DNA from 3 places in the Rossellomorea sp. y25 genome. Region 2 is predicted to be linked to each of the others. Evidence: riboswitches for the same ligand, from Rfam matches in the RefSeq annotation. Region 2 holds a riboswitch; each other region holds the start of a gene.
The links. Region 2 has a riboswitch for S-adenosylmethionine ahead of AAEM60_RS11215 (Fur-regulated basic protein FbpA). Riboswitches for the same ligand answer to the same signal wherever they lie in the genome.
Positions count from the first base shown of each region.

Region 1: another riboswitch for S-adenosylmethionine. It lies ahead of mmuP (S-methylmethionine permease); the one in region 2 lies ahead of AAEM60_RS11215 (Fur-regulated basic protein FbpA).
Region 3: another riboswitch for S-adenosylmethionine. It lies ahead of metK (methionine adenosyltransferase); the one in region 2 lies ahead of AAEM60_RS11215 (Fur-regulated basic protein FbpA).

Region 1 is NZ_CP145886.1:1,143,642-1,146,927, reverse strand. Features, by position in the region: gene mmuM (homocysteine S-methyltransferase) at 1-660, opposite strand, end outside; gene mmuP (S-methylmethionine permease) at 629-2,041, opposite strand; SAM riboswitch class I at 2,136-2,241, opposite strand; gene nei (endonuclease VIII) at 2,380-3,204, shown strand.
Region 2 is NZ_CP145886.1:2,257,529-2,260,814, reverse strand. Features, by position in the region: gene AAEM60_RS11220 (protoporphyrinogen oxidase) at 1-1,307, opposite strand, end outside; SAM riboswitch class I at 1,600-1,707, shown strand; gene AAEM60_RS11215 (Fur-regulated basic protein FbpA) at 1,808-2,023, shown strand; gene AAEM60_RS11210 (VTT domain-containing protein) at 2,340-2,909, shown strand; gene AAEM60_RS11205 (stage II sporulation protein P) at 2,995-3,286, opposite strand, start outside.
Region 3 is NZ_CP145886.1:3,652,513-3,655,798, forward strand. Features, by position in the region: gene metK (methionine adenosyltransferase) at 157-1,359, opposite strand; SAM riboswitch class I at 1,571-1,714, opposite strand; gene pckA (phosphoenolpyruvate carboxykinase (ATP)) at 2,044-3,286, shown strand, end outside.

The sequences.
Region 1 (3,286 bases), 1.1 Mb from region 2:
ACACGCGCACTCTTCAATCCCCGTTCCATCACTTATCGTCTCTCCATCCTTTAATGAAAAAGACAGCCAGGCGCAGGTATCTGGAAATTCTTTCAGAAGTGAAGCCAGTACCTTTGCTTCCTGCAAGGACGGGATGGTTTCGAATGCCAACAAATCAGCACCCGCCTCCACTAATGCCTGGATTCTTGGAAAATGGAAATCTGCTAAATGTTGATCACTTACTCCATAGTTCCCAACGTATTCAGAGCCGTCAGCAAGGTATGCCCCGTAAGGTCCTACAGAACCTGCAACGATTGGTTTCGGCCGATTCGCATTGCCCTTCTCTTCCTTCCAGAATTCATCCCGGGCCTGTTTGGCAAGAGTAACCGTTCTCTTGATTAATTCCAGCGCTTCAGGTTTCTCTATTCCTCGCTTTTTAAAACCATCCACCGTTGCCTGGTAGCTGGCTGTAATCGCACAATCGGCTCCTGCACGGAAATAATCAGCATGAACCTTCTCAATCGCTTCCGGTTTTTCAAGAAGTATACGGGCAGACCAAAGGGAATCGTTTAAATCAAAGCCATGGGATTCCAGCTCTGTGGCTAATGCTCCATCTAAAATCAGTGGGGAATGTTTTTGTAAAATACTATCAATGGGATTTAGCTTCAGTTGATTCGACATAACCTTTTCCTCTTTTCTTTACGTATTGTGTTAGATAATAGCTTCCATAGCAAAGGACGATAAACGGGATTCCGCAATAAAGGGCTATCCTCTGAGTGGGATCAAAGGCAATGCCGATACAAGAAGCTAGACAAAGCAGAAATGACGCAATGGGAACGAGTGGGTAGAGCGGCGTCCGATAAGCCAGATCTTTCACATCGTTTCCTTCCTTTATATACTGTCTTCGAAATAGAAATTGGGCAGCACTAATGCTCATCCACACGATCACTACCGCAAGGCCTGAGACCGAAACCAATACGATGTAGACCGTTCCCGGTGCAATGATGCTTGAAAGCAAGGCCAGTCCCCCTCCCAGCATGCTGCATACAATCGCATTGAGAGGGACTCCCCTATCAGTCAATTTGGCAAAGATCGGTGAGATGGTTTGCTTATCTGCCAGCGACCATAGCATTCTGGAAGAAGCATACAAACCTGAGTTTGCGGCTGATAAAATGGCCGTTATAATAACAAAATTCATGATATCGGCGGCATATGGGATTCCAATCCGTCCTAGCACCGCTACGAAAGGACTTTCCAATATACCGGCTGACTGGCTCGGCAATAAAGCAGATAATACGACAATCGTCCCTACATAAAAGATGATCAATCTCACAAGCGTGGTGCGGATAGCTTTAGGAATCGATTTTGATGGATTCTCCGTTTCTCCCGCCGCAACCCCGATCAATTCTGTTCCTGAAAAGGCAAAGTTCACGGCAAGCATGGTCATCAAGATGGCAAATGCCCCATTCGGAAACAACCCTGAACTTGTGATATTCGAGAAAAACGGAGCGGGCTCTGATTGACCGAGAGGGATGAACCCGACAATCGCCCCTGCCCCGATCACAATAAACGCAACAATCGAAATCACTTTTACTAAAGAAAACCAAAATTCAGATTCAGCAAAAAACCGCACTGACAATGCATTAAGTCCAAAAATCAACGCAGCAAAGACCGCGCTCCATATCCATACACTAATCGAAGGAAACCAGCGCTGCATCATCAAGCCAGCCGCCGTAAACTCCGACCCCAATGCCACTGTCCATGTCAGCCAATATAACCAGCCCACCGTGTAACCGGTGCCTGGACCAATGAACTTTGCAGCATAACTATGAAAGGATCCCGTCTCCGGCATATGGACAGAAAGCTCGCCTAAGCAAAGCATCACAAGATAAACAACCAGCGCCCCAATCAAATAAGCAAGGATCGTCCCAAACGGTCCAGCCTGATGAATCGTATAACCCGAACTCAAGAATAGCCCGGTTCCGATCACCCCTCCAAGAGACAGCATCACCAAATGCCGTGTCTTCATCTTCCTTTTAAAACTCTGACCTGCGTGTTCCATAAAAAAACACCCTTCCTCCTGAATATATTGTGGAATAAGTGGACAAACAAAAAACGCACCCTGAACGAGTGCGTCACCGACAAATAAAAGATTGCTCCTATCTATCAGGTTTGAATCACCCGCTGGAATTAGCACAGTATCTTCACAGACCTGTTGCTGAGGCTTCAAAGGGCCAGTCCCTCCACCTCTCTGGATAAGAAAATATGTAGATTTTTTAAAACTTTATCAATATATTGGAATAATGTCAAGAACATGAAACAGATGAGCAGCCCAGCCTATCCGAATGTTACTTCGGAAAGAAAAAAGGGAACAACTATACTAAAAAAGGAGAAACTGCCATGCAAGAAGGTCCGGAAATCAGAAGAGCTGCAGATGGAGTAGAGCGCGCTCTTAAAAATAAAAACGTACAAGATGTGTACTTTGCCTTCCCTCATTTAGAAGAGTACGAAGACCTTTTAAAAGGATCGATCGTGACCAGAGTGGATACGAAAGGAAAAGCCATGCTTATCCGCTTTGACAATGGCTACACCATTTATTCACACAATCAACTCTATGGAAAGTGGTACATCAGGAACCTTTACAATTATCCGAAGACAAACCGCCAGCTCAGATTGGCTCTACATAATGAGAAAAAGTCGGCACTTCTTTACAGTGCATCTGATATTGAAGTCCTACGTGATGAAGAGGTACCTGAGCATCCTTTCGTTGCAAAAGTGGGACCCGATATTTTGAGTGAAGAAGTAACAGCGGACGAGTTGCTCCAAAGAATGAAAGACAAACGATTCTACAAAAGAAAGTGGTCGATTTTTTTATTAGATCAAGGGTTTGTAGCAGGAATCGGGAATTATTTGAGATCTGAGATCATGTTTGCAGCAGGCATCCACCCTTCTCTCCGTCCGATTGACTGTACGAAAGATCAATTGATGAAAACATCAGAGGCAATCATTCATTTAATGATGCAATCCTATAAGACTGGGGGAATTACAAACGATCTTGAACTTGTTGATAAGTTAAAAGCTCAAGGAGAGAAGCGCTCAAAATATCGACATTGGGTATTCAATCGGGAAGGAGCATCATGCTTTATTTGTGGGAGTGAAATTGAGAAGACGGTCGCAGCTTCGAGGCGGTTGTATTTTTGTCCGGTATGTCAGGTTGGGAGATAGGTTCCCTGCACCCCCTCGCCTCCCATGAACAAAGATAACTGTGTTACAGTAAAAAGCTCATCTCATCAGATCTGACAAAATG
Region 2 (3,286 bases):
GCTCCAGCCAGCTTCACTCGTGGTAGTTCGGTTGCGAGATTTTTATCTAACGATTGAACAGATTGACTATGCTCAAGATGATAGTTTGGCATAAGGTCTTTCCAATTTGTCACTTCGACAGAAATCGGGTCTCCGTCTATGCCGACACTTTTTCTGATATCGTCAAGTGCCGTGCGAACCAGTTCTGCCTCGCTAAATTCTTTCAACACTTTATAATGAGGATTTGTGCTTTTATAAAACAGTCGCAATAAAAGATTTTGGTCATTGGACGTATGCTTCCACTTCCGACTCGTCCATGTGCAGGCATCACATTTCACTTCGCTGCCTTTGGAGACGATGAATCCTGTGCCATCAGCAGGAAGTTCCTCATCCGGTATATTAAATCCGAGGTAGATCGAAATCAGTGAAGAGTTTTTCAGTTTATTGAAATCAGGATCAAGTTTTTCATGAGTCAGAATCTTTTGGGCTACATCATGAGGTGTTGCGAATACTGCATAATCCGCTTGAATGCTCCCTTGACCATTGAGAGTCAGCTCATATTTGTCTCCTGTTTTTTGGAGCTTAGTAGTTTCCACTCCCTTTAAGATTGTCGCACTGGAACATTTTTCTTCTAGTCGTTCAATGATGGTTGATAAACCATTTTTAAACGATATGAACTTTTTATTGGATGGTCCTTGGAATTTTTGTTTGTTTTTAGATAAACCTTTAATAATACTGCCGTATTCATTTTTATAATCAAGTAAGTATGGGAGTGTCGAAGCCAAAGTAAGTTTATGCAAATTTCCAGAATAGACGCCTGATAATACTGGGGCAACTTGATTCTCTACCAGTTCTTTACCTAGGAATGCTTCTAAAAATTCACCGATTGAACTTTCTATTGTAAATTGTGTGTTTTCAGTTTCAAGATCTTTAAGTGCTGCATTCTTACCTTTTTCTGACACCAAGCTGCTATTTTGAAGGGACTCAACGCTCATAGGAATTCCGAAAATCGTGTCATGTGGAATCTTATGCAATTCTCCATTGGTATATATGTAAGATGTGCCTGTTTCATTATAGACAAGTTCATCTTGAAGATGAAGCTCATTAATGAGAGGGAGAACCCCTTCATTACGGGCTACGATGGAATCGGCTCCTGCTTCCATAATGAATTCCGCTTCTCTTACACTTCTAATTTTGCCGCCGAGCTGCTGATTACGCTCGATTAGTATTAACTTGATATCTATTTCTCGTTCTTTGGACATTTTTTGAAGATGGTACAGCGTTGTTAATCCTGTAATTCCTCCACCTACGACAACCACTGTCTTCATACGATTCACTCCAATAATTGCGTTTATGTATACAGATTATCATGTTTTTTGTTGATTAGAAAAAAAATCTGTGTCTGAATTGGGAAAAAGTATCGGGAATAAGGGGTTGAAGGCTGATTTGGGAGCATAATCTGCCAAGCTAAACCGTTTCTTTTCAACTTCAAATTTTTTATTTCAACTTACTCCAACACCCTATTCTACCTCTAATGATGCACCACTTTATATAAATACCAAGTTGACAACTATGAATACTCACCTATATAATAGATGTAATTCATGACAACTATATAATCACTTATCCAGAGAGGCAGAGGGACTGGCCCGATGATGCCTCAGCAACAGATTCTACATCATAGAACACTGTGCTAATTCCACAAGCAATTTGCTTGGAAGATGAGTTGAAGTTTTGTTACATAAAGCCTTCTTCTTATCTAATGGGAAGCGGGCTTTTTTCAATGACCCTTCCTCAATTCGGACACATTATAAGAGGAGTGATCACAATGGGAGAAATCCTACAAGAAGCGATTCAAAATCGACGAAATGAATTAATTAACAAATTGATTATCCATAACATTTTCAAAAAAGGCCACAAACAATTATTCGAGTTGACGCTGCAGGAATTAGAGGACGAATTTAAATACATTCAGCAGGAAAGCCATCCGCACAGCGATGTAGGATCGATTCAATGGAAAAACTGTGCGAAGTTAACCAGCTAAAAAAGCCCCCATCCATGGAAGTGGATTGGGGCTTCCTTACTTTCCTATATTTAGGAATTTAAGCTAACTTTCTGCATTAACCCGGACACTTAAAGCATATATCTGTGCATGTATGCCAATGGTCGTAATCATGTTACCTGCACTCATTTTCGCACGCTACATTGACAAGTGGTCAGTCCTTTTCTAAAATGACAAGGGATTGTTCTGGATGAAATTCATGTATGATACTATTTAATTTATATCATATAGTTTCCACCTCTCCCAGATTTCATATATCTTTCAAGGTTAGTCTAATCTCTTACAAAGGAATATACATATGTCCCTCAATCTGCAGCATTTTATGAACGAATTCATCGGCCTCGATAATTGGTCTCTCTTTTTTATCAGTATTTTCATTAATGTTGTCATCAGTATCCTTGGTTTTCTACCGAGTGTCTTCTTGACGGCCTTTAACATTTCCGTATTCGGGTTGTGGCCTGGAATCGGAATTTCCACACTTGGTGAATCATTAGGAGCCATTGTTAGTTTTTATTTATATCGAAAAGGAATTAAGTTTGCTCGTATTGATCAGATACTTTCGAACAATTATTTTCTCAAATTAAAAGAGGCCTCAGGTACCGAATGGATCATACTTCTAATCTTATTTCGCATGGTCCCATTTGTGCCTTCAAGTGTGGTAACCGTTGCGGCTGCCTTTAGCTCTATTCCAATTGTGGTTTTTTCTGTGATCAGTTCCGTCGGCAAGATTCCTTCGTTGTTGATTGAGGCATTCGTGGTGGTGAATGTGTTGGGTGCGGATAAGGGGAAGGCTATTTTGTTAGGAGGTTCGGTGGTAGTCGGGATGTTTTATTTGGGATATCGTTGGAGGAAGAACTCAATTTCATGATTGTCACAGTTACGGAAACCACTCTCCTCCGGAACTGAAAAAAAAGACGTCCACCACATGGTACACGTCCTTTCTCCCCCATTACTTATTGTGCATTCACCTCGACAGCATCCTTCTTGTAATATTCTGCAAAGATCTCCGCAAATGCTTCTGTTGAGTTATACAATTCTACTAAATTATTTTCCACTCCGCCAAACTCAAGAAGCATGGCTCTCTCAGTTAGGTCCTGATTGTAAACCCCGTTACCTTCTGCTCTTGTTTTGATAAAGACTCCGCGGCTGATGCCAGGATACTTTTCTTCTAATTTAGCATTTAATTCTTTAGCGATTTTCAGGTTCTTTTCGAAGTTTTTGTTTTCTTTTCCTACAATAAAAAAT
Region 3 (3,286 bases), 1.4 Mb from region 2:
GAACAGGTTTTATCTGCCGTTTTAGAAATATATCTGCCAGTATCGGGATATGTCTGCCATGTGACACAAACTAATAAATTTCGCCGAATCAATTAGAAATGCCACTCATCAAAAAGAGACCAACACCCATAAAGTGTTGGTCTCTTTGATCTTATCTTATTCGCCTAACGCTTCTGCTTTTAATGCTTCAGCTTTGTTTGTACGCTCCCAAGGAAGATCAATATCGTTACGGCCGAAGTGTCCGTAAGCAGCTGTTTGCTTGTAGATCGGACGACGAAGGTCCAGCATTTTGATGATGCCAGCAGGACGAAGGTCAAAGTTGTTGCGGACAACATCAATCAATACGTCTTCTGATACTTTACCCGTTCCGAATGTGTCGATTGAAATAGATACCGGTTGAGCAACACCGATTGCATACGCTAATTGAACTTCACATTTTTCAGCTAAACCAGCTGCTACAATGTTCTTCGCTACGAAACGTGCTGCATATGCCGCTGAACGGTCCACTTTCGTTGCATCCTTACCAGAGAATGCACCGCCACCATGACGAGCATATCCGCCGTATGTGTCAACGATGATTTTACGTCCTGTTAAACCTGCATCACCTTGTGGTCCACCGATAACGAAACGACCTGTCGGGTTGATGAAATATTTTGTTTGCTCATCGATCAGTTCTTTCGGTACAACCGGATCGATGACATATTCCTTCAAGTTACGCTGGATTTGCTCAAGCGTTACTTCAGGGTGATGTTGAGTAGAGATAACGATCGTGTCGATTCGAACCGGCTTGTCGTTTTCATCATATTCAACTGTTACTTGCGTTTTTCCATCAGGACGTAAGTAAGGAAGAATTTCTTCTTTACGAACTTCCGTTAAGCGACGGGAAATTTTGTGAGCAAGGGAAATAGGAAGAGGCATAAGCTCTTTCGTTTCATTACAAGCGAATCCAAACATTAACCCTTGGTCACCTGCTCCGATTGCATCGATCTCCTCATCCGTCATTTGTCCTTCACGGGCTTCAAGTGCCTGGTCTACCCCTTGAGCGATATCAGCAGATTGCTCATCGATGGATGTCAATACTGCACATGTTTCAGCGTCAAAGCCGTATTTCGCACGAGTGTAGCCAATTTCACGGATTGTTTCGCGAACGATTTTCGGAATATCGACATACGTACTAGTTGTAATTTCACCTGCAACAAGTACAAGACCCGTTGTAACAGACGTTTCACATGCTACACGAGCATTAGGGTCATTGGTAAGAATTGCATCAAGAATTGAATCAGAAATTTGGTCACAAATTTTATCTGGATGTCCTTCGGTTACGGACTCAGATGTAAACAGACGACGTTTAGTTGACATCAAGGTTCCTCCTTAAGCTATTTGTTAGACTTTGATCTAACAAAACATTAAACAGATACGGTACTCATTCCCTAAGTAGTATGAAGTAAACATGGTTTTTTTATAAAAAAATCATGAATTATGTGCATTTGATCCTCTATAAACAGAAAAAACCCTTCCTCATGATTAAAGCAATAGAGGAAAGGTTTCAGATCATAGCCGCGCCTTTTCTCTCTTATCGTTCAAGGTTCATAGACCTTGCCTCAGTTTAGCACCTTCGCTTAATCGGATCGTTTCAAAGTATAAGATCCATTCACTATTTAGCAGGTTGCTGGGTTTCATAGGGTCTGCTCCCTCCACCAGCTCAGGATAAGAGTATCCGTTCAAGGAACAATGATAACGTTTAGGACTAGAGGTGTCAACTTTTTTTCGAGTGACAGGTTTAACCAATCTTTTAGCCTCTTTTTATGACTTCAACCTATTTTTCTTCATTAAAATAACCTAATGGGGTAATGAGGCTAAACATTTAGATTTTTTCTTCATATATATAAGAAGAAACAAGCTGTATTTGGACGAAAAATGTGACAAAATGAAGACACATTATAAAATTAAATAAATAGTATAGACTAATAGCTTGATTGTGTTATACTATTTTTGTGAAGTAAGCGATGCCATTAAATAAATTTATATAAAGGAAGGGTTCTAATGAATTCAGTGAGCATGTCTAATGAATTAACAGAATTACTTAACGGTCAAAATATTCAGGAACAATTATCTGTTTCCCAACTAGTTGAAAAAGTCCTTCAACGCAATGAAGGCGTTTTAACATCATCAGGTGCAGTCAGAGCAGAAACTGGTAAATACACAGGACGCTCTCCTAAGGATAAATTTATTGTTGAAGAACCATCCACGAAGGATAAGATTGAGTGGGGTTCTGTCAATCAACCCATCTCTTCAGAATCATTCGATAAACTATATACAAAAGTGATCAATTACTTAAAAGAAAAAGAAGAAGTGTTCTCATTCCAAGGGTTCGCAGGTGCAGACCCAAAACATAGACTGCCGATTCAGGTTATCAACGAATTTGCTTGGCATAATCTTTTCGCTCATCAATTATTCATTCGCCCGACAGAAGAAGAGCTAAAGGGTCACCAATCAGAATTCACAATCGTTTCTGCTCCGAACTTCAAGGCGGATCCCGAAGTTGACGGAACTCATTCTGAAACATTTATCATTGTATCATTCGAAAGAAGAATTGTCCTGATTGGTGGTACTGAGTATGCAGGTGAAATGAAGAAATCGATTTTCTCTGTCATGAACTACGTGCTTCCTGAATCCGATATCCTTTCCATGCACTGCTCTTCAAACGTGGGACGCGAAGGCGATGTGGCATTGTTCTTCGGTTTATCCGGAACTGGAAAAACGACTTTATCCGCAGACCCTAACCGCCGTTTGATCGGCGATGATGAACACGGTTGGTCTCCAAACGGTGTTTTCAATATCGAAGGCGGCTGCTACGCTAAATGTATCGGTCTGACACGTGAGAAAGAGCCACAAATCTTCGATGCCATCCGTTTCGGTTCTGTCCTTGAAAATGTTGTCCTTGATGACAATTCCCGCATCCCGGATTATGAGGATAACACATTAACTGAAAACACTCGTGCTGCATACCCTCTTCAAGCGATGGAAAACATCGTTGAACCAAGTGTTGCAGGACATCCAAATACAATCGTATTCTTAACGGCAGATGCATTCGGGGTATTACCTCCAATCAGCAAACTGACGAAAGAACAAGCAATGTACCACTTCTTAAGTGGATATACATCGAAGCTTGCAGGTACGGAGCGTGGGATCACTTCACCACAAGCAACGTTCTCAACATGCTTTGGCTCACCATTCCTGCCACTTCCTGCAACTCGTTATGCCGAGATGCTTGGGAAGAAAATCG